2 regions of the Priestia sp. JSM ZJ58 genome follow, and region 2 is predicted to be linked to the other one. Evidence: a T-box and tRNA genes for the amino acid it is inferred to sense, from the RefSeq annotation. Region 2 holds a T-box; the other holds one or more tRNA genes.
The links. A T-box is a leader RNA that pairs with one kind of tRNA and senses whether it is charged. The one in region 2 lies ahead of thrS (threonine--tRNA ligase), so its partner is inferred to be a tRNA-Thr.
Positions count from the first base shown of each region.

Region 1 (8,188 bases), 1.4 Mb from region 2:
TGTTTAATAAATACATCTACATCGGTCAGACTTTTACCAACCAGCAGCTGATTGCGCTCTTGTTCAATGGTCGTATGAAGCCATGTAAAAACAGCGATTAATAATTCATTTTTTGAAGAAAAATAGTTGTAGAATGTTCCTTTTGAAATGCCGCTATAATCAATGATGTCTTGAATAGAAGTAGCTTGAAATCCTTTTTCAACGAAGAGATGGTGTGCATTTTTTACAACTTGCTGTTTTCGATTATTCATTATTATCACCTAAATGTAAAATTAGACTCATGGTCCAACTTTATGATACATGATTTAAAGCGTTTACACAAATGTTCTTTTCAGAAAACTGAACGATATCACGACAATATATTGGTATAAAAGGATTATAGGACTAAAAAAGTTGAGAAAATAAAGAACGTGAACGTAAGATTTTTCACTTGCATAAATTGAACTCACAGTATAATATACTCTATGTAGAACACGTGTCTAAAAAAATGAACCTAAAGTATAAGGAGGTACAATAATGAGTCGATCGATAAATCAAATGGAAAAGCCGCCTTATGGCATAATTGCTATTTTGTTAATTGGCGCTTTTATCTCATTATTGAATGAAACGTTATTAAATGTGGCGCTGCCGTCTATTATGAAAGACTTAGATGTGACAACGTCAACTGTCCAGTGGCTTTCTACTGGTTATATGTTAGTGAATGGTATTATGATTCCAACTACCGCTTTTTTAATTCAGCGCTATTCTGTCAGAGGCTTATTTTTAACGGCGATGACTTTATTTACAGCAGGAACAATACTTGCAGGTGCTTCGCCAGTATTTTCTGTGTTGTTAACCGCTCGTATTATTCAAGCGTCAGGCGCAGCTATTATGATGCCGCTTTTAATGAACGTATTGCTCACAAGTTTTCCATTAGAAAAACGCGGAGCTGCGATGGGGATTTTCGGTTTAGTTATGATTTTTGCTCCGGCAATTGGTCCTACATTATCAGGATGGCTAATTGAACACTATGAGTGGAGAATGCTGTTCCACCTTGTTACGCCAATCGCAGCCATTGTATTAATAGGCGCTTTCTTCCTATTAAAAGACAAAAAAGAAAAAGTGGAAATCAATTTGGATTTTTTATCCCTTTTGCTATCTACAATTGGATTTGGCGGACTTCTATACGGGTTTAGCTCAGCAGGGGATAAAGGCTGGGATTCTGTGGAAGTATACGGTACCATTATCGTAGGAGCTGTGGCTCTGATTTTATTTATTACGCGTCAGTTCAAGCTTAAAACACCGATGCTTGAATTCCGCATTTTTAAATATCCAATGTTTGCTTTATCATCAACGATTTCGATGGTAATTACAATGGCATTATTCTCAGCCATGCTGCTAATGCCAATTTATGTTCAAACGGTACGAGGCATCTCTCCGCTTCATTCAGGATTACTAATGCTTCCAGGTGCGCTGCTAATGGGTGTGATGTCACCGATTACCGGAAAATTATTTGATAAATTCGGAGCGCGTGCATTGGCTGTAACGGGTCTAACGATTACAGCCGTTACGACGTATTTCTTCAGTAACTTAGAGCTTGATACGACCTATACAACGCTCATTACGCTTTACACGCTTCGTATGTTCGGAATGTCTATGGTGATGATGCCGGTTATGACAAACGGATTAAATCAGCTTCCGCAGCGTTTTAATCCGCATGGTACTGCGATGAACAATACGCTTCAACAAGTATCGGGAGCTATTGGTTCGGCTCTTTTAGTAACGGTGATGTCAAACCGTACAGCTACTCATGCAAAAGAGCTCGCTCAAGATGCAATGAGCGGAGCAGGAGCAGGAGCAGCTAATGCAACCGCAGCCGGGGCAGCTCAAATGAAAGAACAGATTGGGATGCAGGCAATGGTACAAGGGATTAACGATGCGTTTGCTGTCTCAGTAGTCCTAGTGGTGGTTGCCTTAATTCTTTCATTCTTCATGAAACGCGCAACGCCGGCAAGTGAAGATGAAGTGATAAAGGAAAAAGCAGCACGCGAGCAGTTTGCTAAATAAAAAAAATCCCCGCTGAGACAGCGGGGATTTTTTTAGCTTGTATATCTAAAGCTTAAGCCCATTTTCTTTAATAATTTCCGGTAACCGATGGACGTTTGATCAGCCATAATATGCGCTTCCATCTGCAGGTCTAAAGGCAAGTCTTCAGGTTTTTGGTTTTCCACCATTTCACGGTCTTCGTCAAAGACGCGAAGGTTAAAGTCATACACACCTTCAACGGGAGAATCTTTGTCAAAGTTTCGAGCGATTGGCGCGAATAAACGTGTTTCGCGGGCTGAAATAGGAGAGACTGCATTCATAATCCACAGCTCTGCGCCTTCTGGGAAGTATACTTTTAGCGTAGCTGTAAACGGGGGATAAACATCAAAGACGCGAAGCCATTTAAAATCAGTTGGATTTAAATGCTGCTGTTCTTTGGAATAATTGCTCACGGTGCTCGTATATTCTACATGAAGCCCATAGTCTGTATCGCTTACTTTATATTTAGGCACAAAGGCGTTGTTTCGATCACCAAATGTGTCTGTGTGAACCCAAGCAAAATGAGCTACGTCTAAAAAGCCTTCCATTTGACGACCGGCTGAACCCATGATATCAAAGCTCGGACAAACAATTTGCTGAAAATCAGGGTCCTCCCACGCATCGAAATAAGGCAGGTTATCTTGTTCTCCTGTCAGGGACGTCCACACTAATCCATATCGTTCAATAACTGGATAGACGGCCATACAGAGACGGGGAGAAATGTTGGCGTCAGGGTGAGCTGGAATTGACGTGCATGCGCCGTCCGTTGCGTAGCGGAAGCCGTGGTAAGGACAGACAATTTCATCATCTTCCACCCAGCCCATGCTAAGCGGGGTGCCTCGGTGAACGCATAAATCACGTGCCGCTACAACTTTGTGTGTGGTGCGGTATAAAACTAGATTTACATCTAGTAATTTTACGGACGTTGGTTTTTCTGTTACATCACTGCAGCGTGCGACGGGGTACCAATACTTAGCAAGCGTCGTCCAATCTTCCAGGCTGAACGTGCAGTCTCTTGGGTAGGGAGTTGCCGTTTTTGATTTTGTCATGGTTGGTTGTTGTTCCATCTATTTTCTTCCCTTCTTTTGTAAGCTCTTTTACTAAGGGTAATATAAAAAAAGAAAATTCACACAATTTATGTAAGAAGTTCTAACATGAAATATGGAACTTTGTAGAAAGTGCGAATTTCAGAAGACGCAAATTAGAGAATATACCAATAAAAAAATTTAAAAAAGCGCTTCCTAAATAAATTTAAACGTGATATAATTTTCCAAGACGCTGGTGTAGCTCAGTAGGTAGAGCACTTGCATGGTAAGCAAGAGGTCGCAGGTTCGATCCCTGTCGCTAGCATACTCAAAAACCTTCTTTCTTGTTGAAAGAAGGTTTTTTTATTTGGATTGGCTTTAAATTTATTCTCCGAATTATTCTTCCCCGCCTTGTGAAAACTTTAACAGTTTGATAGCCTTATTAGGAGGCTGTTAGAAAACATGTGTATCTTTTCCACTATGTCTTATGAATCATATTTAGAAATATTCTTAAAAGAATGTTTATTGCCTCTAAGTATTGGGTACACGAAACTAGGGGTTAAATTTCAACAGGGAGTGTGAACGATAATTTGATTACGTTTAAGAATGTGTCAAAGCAATATCCAGACGGTACGACCGCCGTGAAAAATATTAATCTAGAAATAAAAGAAGGAGAGTTTTTCGTTTTAATTGGTCCGAGTGGATGTGGGAAAACAACCACCTTAAAAATGATTAACCGTCTTCATGATATTACCGAAGGAGAACTATACATAAAAGATAAGCTCGTATCGGACCACAACATACATGAGCTACGCTGGAACATTGGTTATGTGCTACAGCAGATTGCTCTTTTTCCTCATATGACCATTGCTGAGAATATAGCCATTGTACCGGAGATGAAGCATTGGAAGAAAAACAAAATCAAAACGCGTATTGATGAACTGCTTACCTTGGTAGGACTAGACCCAAAGCAATATCGAAACCGAAAGCCGTCTGAGCTCTCAGGTGGCCAGCAGCAACGTGTAGGTGTAGCACGTGCCCTCGCAGCTGATCCCCCCGTTATTTTAATGGACGAACCCTTTAGTGCCCTCGATCCGTTAAGCCGCGAACAGCTTCAACAAGATGTTATTAGCTTAAAAGAAAAAATCAAAAAAACATTTGTGTTTGTTACGCATGATATGAGCGAAGCCATGACGCTTGGAGATCGTATCTGCCTGATGAAAGATGGGGAAATTGTTCAAGTTGGCACCCCGGAGGAATTCATTCAAAAGCCTAAAAATGAGTTTGTAAAAACATTTATTGGAAATCAAGGAAATGCTTTATTTGAGACATTGGATATGTTTGTCAAAGAAAGTGAACAGCCAGACGTAGAACCTACTGAAGAGCTAGCTTCAACCGCCACTGTTCAGCAGGCAATGGACGCCCTTTACGACCATGAAGCAATAGCTGTGAAAAAAGGGAGCAAACGCATTGGCGTTGTAACGCGCAAAACTCTATTAGCGTTTCTTTCTGATAAAACGAAAGAAGGAGGAACGCTGTAATGAATGCACTAAGCGCATTATTAGATCAACGAGGAGATGCCCTGTTTCAAGCTCTTCTTGAACACATTCAAATTTCAGTACTGGCTCTTGTGATCGCCGTATTAATTTCAGTGCCGCTTGGACTGTACTTAACGAGGCATGACCGCATTGCTGAACCGATCATTGGCGTAACAGCCGTACTGCAAACCATTCCTTCACTCGCTTTATTAGGATTACTGATTCCTCTTGTCGGAATTGGAACCTTTCCCGCGGTTATTGCACTGTTTTTATATTCGCTTCTTCCTATTGTACGAAATACATATACCGGAATCAAAGAAGTGGACCCATCTTTAATTGAAGCATCCAAAGCCATGGGGATGAACTCGTGGAGACGATTAATCAAAGTAGAACTTCCTCTAGCGCTTCCTGTCATTATGGCCGGAATTCGCACAGCGATGGTACTCATTATTGGTACAGCGACAATCGTGGCTCTTATCGGAGCAGGCGGACTCGGAAGCTTAATTTTGCTTGGTATTGACCGAAGCGATAATAGTTTGATTTTATTAGGAGCCGTTCCAGCAGCATTATTAGCGCTTATTTTTGATGGAATTCTGCGAACGATTGAACACTCTGCTAAAAAAGGGTCCAAAAAACGCTCGTTCATCATGATCATCGTATTAGTACTTATTCTTGTTTCTCCGTTTGCAGCGATGAGCGCAACAAAACCAGACCTTGTTATCGGAGGGAAAATTGGCGCAGAACAAGATATTTTAATCAATATGTACAAAGAATTAATTGAAGATCAAACCGATATGAAAGTAAACCTTCGTTCGTCGCTTGGGAAAACGGTATTTGTATTTGAGGCTCTGCGTAACAAGGAAATTGATTTGTACCCTGAATATACGGGGACAGCCATTGTGACGCATCTAAAGGAACAGCCGGACAACAAAGATGAAACACAGGTGTACAAGCAGGCAAAAGAAGGATTTAAAAAGAAATTCGGGCTTGTCTATTTAGATCCAATGAAGTTTAATAATACGTACACATTGACCGTGACAAAAGAATTTGCCAAAGAAAATAATCTAACGACCATTTCAGATTTGGCAAATGCAACAGATAAAGTAAAAGCAGGATTTACGCTTGAGTTTAAAGATCGTGAAGACGGCTACGTAGGCATTCAAAAAGAATATGGCCTTACTTTCCCGAATATTAAAACGATGGAGCCGAAGCTTCGCTATCGCGCTGTTGAAAAAGGCGATATTAACATGCTTGATGCTTACGCAACGGATCCTGAAATCAAACAGTTTGGTTTAAAAGTCTTAAAAGACGACCAGCAGTTCTTCCCTCCGTATCAAGGATCGCCTGTGCTTCGTGAAGATACACTAAAAGAGCACCCTGAACTGAAAAAGATCTTAAATCAACTGGGTGGCAAAATCAGTGACGACGAAATGCGTGAAATGAACTATCAAGTAAATGCAAAAGGAAAAACGGCTGAAGAAGTCGCTCATCAATTCTTACTGAAAAAAGGATTAATTAAAAAATAAAAATGAAGACAAAAAGATTAGTACAAAATTATTTTAGTTAAAAGAAGATCCGAACGATAAATCGTTCGGATCTTTTTATTAGCATGGTGGACGTAGCTTTCATTATGTTTCAATCTCTTTTTAATGTGAGAGAAGCGTTAATGAAAATGAGGTCTTATGAACAAGCTAAAGGTACCAAATTTGTTTTTTGATGGAGAGGAGGCGCCGTTATGAATTCATTTTTTACATGTCATCCTGTACAGCATTCTTTTCAGCTTTTTTCAGTTGAACATCTTGTAACTTTAGCCATTATCGTAATCATAGGAGCATTTATTTTTTTATGTCGAAAGCAGCTGCGAAAAAAGAGGTTTGTATTCGTTTTGCTTTCATTCATTCTAATGGTTTCAGAAACGGCCTACCAGGCTTGGGAAATCGGATGTCATCAGTGGTCCGTTGAAACTTCCTTGCCTCTTCAGCTCAGTGATATAGTCGTGCTGCTTGCTGCTGTTATGCTGATAACCAAAAGCAGATTTCTTTTTTATTTTGTGTACTTCGCAGGAATCAGCAGCTCTGTTCAAGCGATGATTACCCCAGACCTTGGCGGCTATGCGTATGCCCAGTTTCGCTATGTGCAGTTCTATGTATCGCATGGCGGTGTGGTACTTGCTTGCTGTATGCTAATTGCTGCCTGCAGATATGAGCCGACGTTTCGTTCTTTATGGGTAAGCGTAGTATTTGTTAATCTGTACGGAGGTTTTATCTATGTCATGAATCGTTTACTGGGTGCGAATTATTTATACATGATGAAAAAGCCAGAGCACGCTTCCTTGCTGGATGTTCTTGGACCTCATCCTTGGTATTTAGTATGGATTGAAGGAATCATGATTCTTAGTTTTCTTGTCCTTTATCTTCCGTTTTGGGTACATAAAAAAATTAAAGGTGATAAAAGCAAAGTCAATTTTATTGAAGCAGAATGATAATACTGGTAATTTATAAGTGTAAACGAACTCGGATTTCCTGAAGGAAAAGGAAAGAATGAGTGAACAAGCCGTGAGAGGCAAGCGTAAAAAATAGAAAAGAAAAAAGCAAGCACAGACATCAGAAGGAGAGTATCAAAATGAAAACACTGGTTATTTTAGCGCATCCAAATCTAGCATCTTCTCGTATTAATAAAGCGTGGGCAGAGCGAGTAAAAAAAGAGGAGGATGTGTACGTTCATGATTTATACGCAAACTATCCCGATTTCAAAATTGATGTAGAAAAAGAGCAGGAGTTAGCTGTTCAATTCGATCGTATTGTTTTTCAATTTCCATTTTACTGGTACAGCTCACCAGCACTCTTAAAAGAGTGGCAAGATGTTGTTTTAACATACGGATGGGCTTATGGAAGCAAAGGTACTAAACTTCAGGGAAAAGAGTTTGTCGTAGCTACTTCGACAGGAGGCCCTGCAGAAGCTTATCAAGAAGGGGGATACAACCGTTACCCAATGAATCATCTGCTTCTTCCTTTCCAAGCTATGGCAAATTTAACAGGTATGAAGTTCCAAACTCCATTTTTATTTCAAGGAGCAGGCGGTGACCTGAGTGACAAAGTTATTCAAGATAGCGCAGAAAACTACGCTCAATTACTAAGATAATAAAAAAAGCCGCGTCAAAGCGGCTTTTTAATTTGCGTTTGTTCGTGAGAAAGAAGTAAGCAGCTTTTGAGGAGCAATATCTAATCCTTCAATCAGTAGTCCTGTCATAGCCGTTAGACTCCCGACTTCAAAAGATTCCCCAGCTCTCCAAAATGCTGATTCACCTTGTTTGATATAAATTTTCAGTCCGTTATCGCCAGCTACCCAGCCTTCCCCGTGAACGACTAAAAGAAGCTGTGGAATCGTAGCTTCTTGACGGGGGGTATAATCATTTTCTTGAAAAGATAAAAAGCTGATTTTGACATCTCCAGTATGAGAAAGTAATGGGTTTACTTTATAGGTAGAATGAAGAAAGGAACGCTCTTCTTCAGATTGAAAACCATATAATTTCATCATTTCATCTCCTTGACTAAAAAATAT
Region 1 covers NZ_JBISEM010000001.1:964,922-973,109, forward strand. The annotation lists gene ACH6EI_RS04910 (TetR/AcrR family transcriptional regulator) at 1-251, opposite strand, end outside; gene ACH6EI_RS04915 (DHA2 family efflux MFS transporter permease subunit) at 517-2,046, shown strand; gene ACH6EI_RS04920 (aromatic ring-hydroxylating dioxygenase subunit alpha) at 2,079-3,131, opposite strand; tRNA gene ACH6EI_RS04925 (tRNA-Thr) at 3,342-3,414, shown strand; gene ACH6EI_RS04930 (ABC transporter ATP-binding protein) at 3,680-4,630, shown strand; gene ACH6EI_RS04935 (ABC transporter permease/substrate-binding protein) at 4,630-6,153, shown strand; gene ACH6EI_RS04940 (YwaF family protein) at 6,363-7,109, shown strand; gene ACH6EI_RS04945 (NAD(P)H-dependent oxidoreductase) at 7,250-7,768, shown strand; gene ACH6EI_RS04950 (hypothetical protein) at 7,796-8,161, opposite strand.
Region 1: it has a tRNA-Thr gene. The T-box ahead of thrS (threonine--tRNA ligase) is inferred to sense a tRNA for this amino acid. The anticodon was not compared.

Region 2 (8,188 bases):
ACCAGATGCAAACAGGAATACCGGATCCAGAAAAAGAGCGCCTCTATCAACGGGCTAATAAGCTTGAAAAGTTTAGTTTTTCAGGGTGGATTGGTCCAGAGCCGGAAGGGAGAAACCCGCACAATTCTGGTTCATCTGCGGCCATTGGAGTGAGTGGACGAGACGAAATATATGCAGAGGAAATCATAGAGCTTATTCAACAATTAGAATATCAAAAGACTGCGCAGCCTTGGCTCATGGTAGCTTCGTTTGTGAACCCGCATGACATTGCGCTGTTCGGAGCAATCACCAAACACCTTGCTATGTTTCAGTTTTCTATTGATGAGACAATTCCGAACATCGAGCCGCCACCTACTATTAGAGAATCTTTACAAACGAAGCCTAGCGCTCAAAGCAGCTATAAATACATCTACCCAAAAGCGCTGCAGCCGACGCCAAATTCTAGTTTCTACCGGCGCTTATATTATCAGCTTCAAAAAAATGTTGATAAACAAATTTTGAAAGTCCTTCGGACTATAGAACAATCTTCGTTCTATGACAATACCATTATTATTTTCACGTCGGATCACGGTGATTTGCTTGGGGCTCACGGAGGACTACATCAAAAATGGTACAACATGTATGAAGAGTCGATTCACGTGCCGCTTCTCATTCATAACAAGCATTTGTTTCCTAGTTATCAACGTACAGACGTGCTGACTAGTCATGTTGACTTGATCCCGACAATGCTTAGCTTGGCTAATATCGATGCTTCCGCTGTTCAAAAGCAATTGCAAAAAAGTCATACGGAAGTACATCCATTTGTTGGGCGAGACCTCTCAGGAACGTTGCGAGGAGAAACATCGCTCCATAAAGAAAAAGCACCGATTTTCTTTATGACGGATGATGACCCGACAAAAGGACTTCACCAAACAAATTTTTTAGGAGAAAGCTATCCGTCAGTCGTTCAGCCTAATCACATTCAAGCGATCATTGTCGAGTTTCAATCAGCCGCAGGAAAGGAAATCTGGAAATACGCTCGATACCATGATAATCCGCAATTTCGGTCAGCACCTAACGAAAAAGATGAAGTCATCCACCGAGAGCAATATGAAAGTTACCCGGTAGATCTTACTAACCTTAAAGAAACATCGGTTCCGGATCAAATTGAAATGTACAATTTGACCAAGGATCCGTTAGAAACAGTAAATTTGGCTTACCCGTATTTTTCAACAAATGAAACAAGGAAAATTCAGCGGCAGCTTGATGTTATTCTTAAAGAACAACTCAGGAAAAAACGGATTTTTCCGCAAAGTGGAAGCATGTACCAGGAGCTTCCGTCTAAAGATAGATAAAAAATAGTTTCGACGAGTTCAAGCCAAATATTGGTGTAAGTAGAAAAAGGTATATTTAATATTTTAGTATATAAATAAAAAACTGATGATACTTGTGCTATGTTACTTATTCTGATTTGAGCAGTACTGGATTTTAATTCGTTAATAATACTTAGATAAAGCAAATAAATGCTTGTAACATCTTTCTTTTTTGCCTTTATTCTTACACAATAAAGGTAAAAACAAAAATAAAATGTAGGTGTTAATATTATAATAAAAAACTTTTTAAGCCCATATATTCTTAAGTAACTTTTCGGGAATTTAAGCATAAATTAATTCTATAACATTAAGAAATAAAAATTACTTCTTGACTTCTGTAAAATTTATACACTATAATCACTTTTAACAACTAACAAACATTATTTGGCAACGAAAAGGACATGAATTAGGTGCTGTTTTCTTCGCAGAGAATAGGGTCAGCGGCTGGGAGCCCTTAAGAAATCATCTAATTTACCACCTTAGAGCTATTGCAGGGAATGTGCATAACTGAAACTGCAATCGGTAAAACCGTTATCTTTTTTTGAGCGTAAAATGCGTACAGGTATTTTACGGAATTAGGGTGGTACCACGACCGCATTCGTCCCTTCACTAGGGATGAGTGCGGTTTTTTATGTAGAAAAAATGAATATACAAGCATTGAAAAGGACATGAATCATTTTTGGATTTTCTTTACAGAGAGTAGGGTCACTGGCTGAGAACCCTTAGAAAACGAAATGAATTTACCACCTTGGAGCTGCGGCGGGGAATGTGTATACACTGAAACTGCAACCGGTAAAACCGTTATCTTTTTAAGCGTAAAATACGTATAGGTATTTTACGGAATTAGGGTGGTACCACGGCCGCATTCGTCCCTTTATTAGGGATGAGTGCGGTTTTTTTGTTGAATAAAAACATATTGGAGGAATGAACATGTCAAAACAAATGGAAGCAGAAAAACGAAATCATCAAAAATTAGGTCAAGAACTGGAGCTGTTTATGTCGATGGAAGAAGCTCCTGGTATGCCGTTTTTCTTACCTAACGGAATGATTGTTCGAAATGAGTTAGAAAACTACTGGAAACAAAAGCATTACAAAGCAGGCTATCAAGAGATAAAAACACCCATCATGATGAAACAGAAGCTATGGGAACAATCAGGGCATTGGGAGCACTATCATGAAAATATGTATTTTTCAAATGTTGACAAACAAAACTATGCGATTAAACCGATGAATTGTCCGGGAGCCATTTTATTGTTTAACAGCAAGCGAAGAAGCTACCGAGAACTTCCAGTTCGATACGCGGAGCTCGGGTTAGTTCATCGCCACGAGCTTTCTGGCTCTTTAAACGGATTACTAAGAGTTCGGTCATTCACACAGGACGACGCTCATTTATTCGTAGAACCCAGTCAGATCGAAGCTGAGATTAGCCGCATTCTAGCGTTTATCCATGACTTTTATTCACATTTTGGCTTTGATTACAAAGTGGAGCTATCCACACGTCCTGAAAAATTTATGGGAGATATTGAAACATGGAATCAAGCAGAAAAGTCGCTTCAATCGGTGCTAAATGAAAAAGGCTTAGACTATCAGGTAAATGAAGGAGACGGAGCTTTTTACGGGCCGAAAATCGATTTTCATATTTTAGATTCCCTAGGCCGCAGCTGGCAGTGCGGAACAGTTCAGCTTGATTTTCTAATGCCAGAGAAGTTTGACTGTATGTATATTGGAGAGGACAATAAACCGCACCGTCCCGTAATGATTCACCGCGCTATATACGGTTCCGTTGAACGATTTATGGCCATCTTGATTGAACATTATGAAGGTCAATTTCCTCTTTGGCTGGCTCCTGTTCAATTTAAGCTTTTGCCTATTGCACCGCCGCATGTGGAATATGCATACAAGGTGAAACACGAGCTGGAGTCACAAGGGTATCGTGTTGAAGTGGATGATCGTATTGAAAAAATAGGTCTGAAAATTAGAGAAGCCGAAATGCTCAAAGTTCCTTATATGGCCGTAATAGGAGATAAAGAAGTAGAAAATAAATCGCTTGCTATGCGAAAGCATGGGAAGAAAAACATTGGAACAGTAAGTGTTGAAGAGGCAGCTGTACACTTGAATAAAGAAATGGATTCAAACAGAGTTTATTGAAGCCATTTACCTTGCTAAATAGAAAAATCCGATTTTTTAAGTCGGATAGTGATTCCCTTCATCTTGTCTTACACCAAAATGAAGGGAATATTGAACTAGAAGGGTATAAGATAATATATATCAGCAGTATAACTTTTGCCTTAGACAAACGCCGGTATTTTATAAAAAAAATTATCTTGTTCCATTCGAATCGTTTGTACGGGGGGAAGCTGAATCTTCATTTGACAATTTGTTCATAGGTTGCTGACCTCGCTTCTTTTTAGAAGGAGAATAAAAAAGAAATTTAAACATAAAGTACACTCCTAATGCTAGTAAAATACAGCCAATAAGTAAGTTAAGCATCTCTCTCCGCCCTTCATACACTTCAGTTTTCATCATTATAACACCCGTTAAGGTAAAACATTCATCGTTCTGTAAATAATCCCTATGTCAGGAATTTATATTTGAAGATAGGCGGCGAAAAAACTATCTGAAAATGAACCAATTTATTTTTTAGAATATTAATTTTATTCAAACTTATTATACATAATCACAATGATGATTTCTTTATTTAGTTGATAAAGCCAAAATAGATAGAGATTAAGAAATCGCTTACAAAAACTCTTGAAATATATATAATGATATTAGTATACTAATAGACAAGTTAGTAATTATTTCTATATAATTACTTCTGTATCTGAAGTAAAAACGCGTAGTCAAATAGGAAAAGACGTCATTTTTAAGTTTTTTAATGGATGAGTGGCAACAGAGAGGAGAGAGTGCAATGGGAAAACTATTTAAAAAGAAGTCAATCGAGCAATTATTAGAACAAAGTCAAAACAAATCTCTAGTCAAAACATTAGGGGCATTCGATTTGACTCTTCTTGGTATTGGAGCCGTAATAGGAACGGGGGTTTTAGTTTTAACAGGCTTAGTAGCTGCTAACGATGCGGGGCCAGCCGTTATTTTTTCTTTTATACTGGCTTCTATTGTATGCGGTTTTGCAGCGCTGTGCTATGCGGAATTTGCTTCAACTATACCTGTATCTGGGAGCGTTTACACCTATACATATGCAACCATCGGCGAAGTGGTAGCACACTTAATGGGATGGACATTGCTTTCCGTCTATTTATTAACGATGTCAGCAGTAGCAAATGGATGGTCTTCTTATTTTAATAATTTTTTAGAAGGCTTTGGTTTTTCACTCCCAAAAGAATTGATTACGATCCCTGCAAATGGAGGCCTGGTGAACCTTCCTGCTATTTGTATTACCCTTCTTATTACATGGCTGCTTTCAAGGGGAACTAAAGAAAGTAAAAAAGTGAATAATTTTATGGTGCTTGTTAAATTATTTATTATCCTTCTCTTTATTATTGTAGGGGCTTTTTATGTGAAGCCGTCTAATTGGACTCCTTTTATGCCTTATGGAATTGAAGGGGTTGTGACAGGGGGAGCGGCCGTATTTTTTGCTTTCTTAGGTTTTGATGCTTTATCTACATCAGCAGAAGAAGTAAAGAACCCGCAGCGCAATTTGCCAATTGGAATTATTAGTTCACTCGTGATCTGCACGATTATTTATGTAGCGGTATGCCTTGTTATGACAGGGGTTGTTTCTTACAAGGAACTGAATGTTCCAGAAGCAATGGCCTATGTTCTTCATTCAGTAGGACAAAATGCAGTGGCAGGAGTTATTGCTGCAGGAGCTGTCATTGGGATTATGGCTGTTATTTTCGCCTACATTTATGCAGCAACACGAATTTTATTCTCAATGAGCCGCGACGGCTTGCTACCAAAAGCATTTGCTAAAACAAATGAGAAAACGGGAGTTCCGACTCTCTCCACTTGGCTAGTAGGAATTATCGGAGCGTTAATTTCAGGATTTATCGATTTAAAAGAACTTGCGAATTTAGCAAATATCGGAGCCCTTTTAACTTTCGGTATGGTGGGCGTCAGCATTATCATCTTACGCAAAACGCACCCAACTTTAAAACGTGGATTTACAATGCCGTTTGTCCCGGTTTTACCAATTTTATCTGTATTATCTTGTTTATTTTTAATGATTAATCTTCCTAAAACAACATGGCTATATTTTAGCATATGGATTGTGCTTGGTATATTTGTGTATATAGGTTATTCTCGTAAACACAGTCGATTAACAAGTAAAGAAATGAAAAAAGCGAGTTAGAAGCAGAAAAAGAGCCTTTCATCCAAGAAAGGCTCTTTTTTTGCTTTTTGTTCAGTTGTTAGACAGTTAGGACGATTGTTCACTATGTTTTTTGCGTGTTTCCACAATAAACAGACAAGTGCTAATAACAAAAGCCGTTCCTACAAAAATGGCGCCAACCCAAGGAAGTGAAGTAAGTCCCATATGGTTAATAATTACGCCTCCGAAAAAGGCGCCAAAAGCATTTCCTAAGTTAGCAAATGAGTGATTCGAAGTAGAAGCTAAAGCAGGTGCTTCCTGTGCTAAGTTCATAATTTTCACTTGAATACCAGGCATTACAGCAAATGCTGCTGCTCCCCAGAAAAACAGCGTGATAATCGCGGCTGTTGGGCTTTTGACAGTAAACGTAAAAATAGTCAGCACAATACAAAGAAAAGCAAATATACCTACAACCGAAGGCATTAACTTCCAATCTGCAAGCTTTCCTCCAACAACATTTCCAAGCGTAACGCCGCATCCGTACAATACAAGTATCCACGTAACGCTGTGTTCACTTACTCCCGTAACGTCTTCAAGAAGCGGTGTAATGTACGTAAATACAGTAAATAAACTACCGCACCCTATTGCACTTAAAAGAAGCATCACAAGAAGTTTTGGTTGGCTAAAAGCAGCAAACTGCTGTTTTAGACCCGTTAATTTTTCTTGACCAAGCTTTGGGATAAACAGAATAATACCGATAAATGCAATGATTCCCATAATGGTAATAGCCCCAAACGAAGCTCTCCAACCTAAGTGTTGGCCAATAAATGTTCCTACAGGAACGCCGATAATATTTGCAATGGTTAAACCTGCCATCATCGTTGCAACAGCACTTGCTCGCTTATGCGGTTGTACGAGCCGTGAAGCAATAACAGCGCCTACTCCAAAGAAAGTACCGTGACATAACGCCGTAACTAAACGAGCTCCCATCAAAATTCCATAGTTAGGTGCAATAATAGCAATCGCATTTCCGAGAATAAATAAAAGCATGAGTAAACAAAGCAGAAGCTTTTGAGGAAGTCGATGAGTAAAAATGGTTAAAATTGGCGCGCCAATCGCTACTCCTAAAGCATAGCCCGTAATTAGCTGACCAGCAGTCGAAATGCTAACATGAAGGTCTTCTGCAACGTTAGGCAGTATCCCCATAATAACGAATTCCGTCATTCCAATAGCAAAAGCTCCAAGAGTCAACGAGATAAGAGCAATTGGAAAGGAATCTTTCTTACTGACCTGCTCATTAGCATGCATTGTATTCATGTGTGATCACCCTTTCTGTGTATAAAATTTATATCTCCTTGAAAAGAAGTCAATTACTAATAATACTTAAGTGATTGAGCTTTGACAACCAAAAAAGCTGATGTAAGCGGTATCTTTTGGGATTCCGTTTATCTTTATCATATATGAAGACAGTCAGACATAAATTTATTGACAGAATAAAGTTTAGTCCTATAAACTATTTTTAAAGTTGAATAGTTTATACCTATAAACTAAATGAGCAAAGGAGGGAAAGAAGTGACGAAAAGCAAGTTATATCAAGCTGTAGAACTTTTTGAAGAAGTGCTGTTTGTAGGAACAGAAGTCATTCACAGAGAGCTGAGCCATAACCTCTTCGAACATGTCTCAAGGCAGCAGTTTGATTTGTTAAATAGTTTAATGATTAAAGGTCCATCTTCACCTGGCAGTCTCGCTGTCTTGCAAGGTGTTCATAAAAGTGCCATTTCGAATCGAATTAAAAAACTGCTCGAAAAAGGGCTTGTGGAGTGGGACACTAATGAACTAGAGAGCGATAAACGTTCTAAGCTTATTAAGATTACGGCTGAAGGAGAAAAGGTAATACATGACGGAAATGCCGCGTGTTTTAGTATCATTGAGAATTTGTTTGATGATGTAGAAGAAGAAAAAATAGATACATTTATTGAAATTCTTACAATGGCAAAAGAAAAGTTAACTATAAAAGGGGAAAGCAAAAAATGAAATTTATTGTGAAATTTAAATGGGTGATTGCGGCCTTTATTTTAGCTTTAACGGTCATATTGATGCTAACGGCACCCAATTTAACAAAGCTCGCAAGTGAAAAAGGGCAGTCTCAGCTTCCTGATGATGCCGTTTCATCTAGGGCCAGCCAAATTCTCAAAAATGCCGGGGAAGACAGTAACACCATCAGCATGGTGATCAAGCTAGATAACGCATTAGATAAAGATAGTGAGAAACAGATACAGAAAATCATTGATAAGACAGAGAAAATTAAAGGTGTAAAAGATGTTACAACGCCTTTAACAGATGATCAAGATGTTCGTAACCAATTAATGTCTAAAGACAAAAAAACCGTTTTAGTTCCGGTTACTGTCAGTGGATCGGATGAAAAAGTTGAAAAAATAGCGAATCAGATTTATGACAGCGTGCCAAAAGACGTTACGGCATATGTAACAGGTGCATCTCTTATTAATCAGGATTTTGCACACAGTTCAGAAGAAGGGTTAAAGAAAACCGAGTTTATTACTATCTT
Region 2 covers NZ_JBISEM010000001.1:2,338,028-2,346,215, reverse strand. The annotation lists gene ACH6EI_RS12485 (sulfatase family protein) at 1-1,334, shown strand, start outside; T-box leader at 2,001-2,229, shown strand; gene thrS (threonine--tRNA ligase) at 2,283-3,500, shown strand; gene ACH6EI_RS12475 (hypothetical protein) at 3,672-3,875, opposite strand; gene ACH6EI_RS12470 (amino acid permease) at 4,264-5,664, shown strand; gene ACH6EI_RS12465 (MFS transporter) at 5,731-6,939, opposite strand; gene ACH6EI_RS12460 (MarR family winged helix-turn-helix transcriptional regulator) at 7,195-7,656, shown strand; gene ACH6EI_RS12455 (MMPL family transporter) at 7,653-8,188, shown strand, end outside.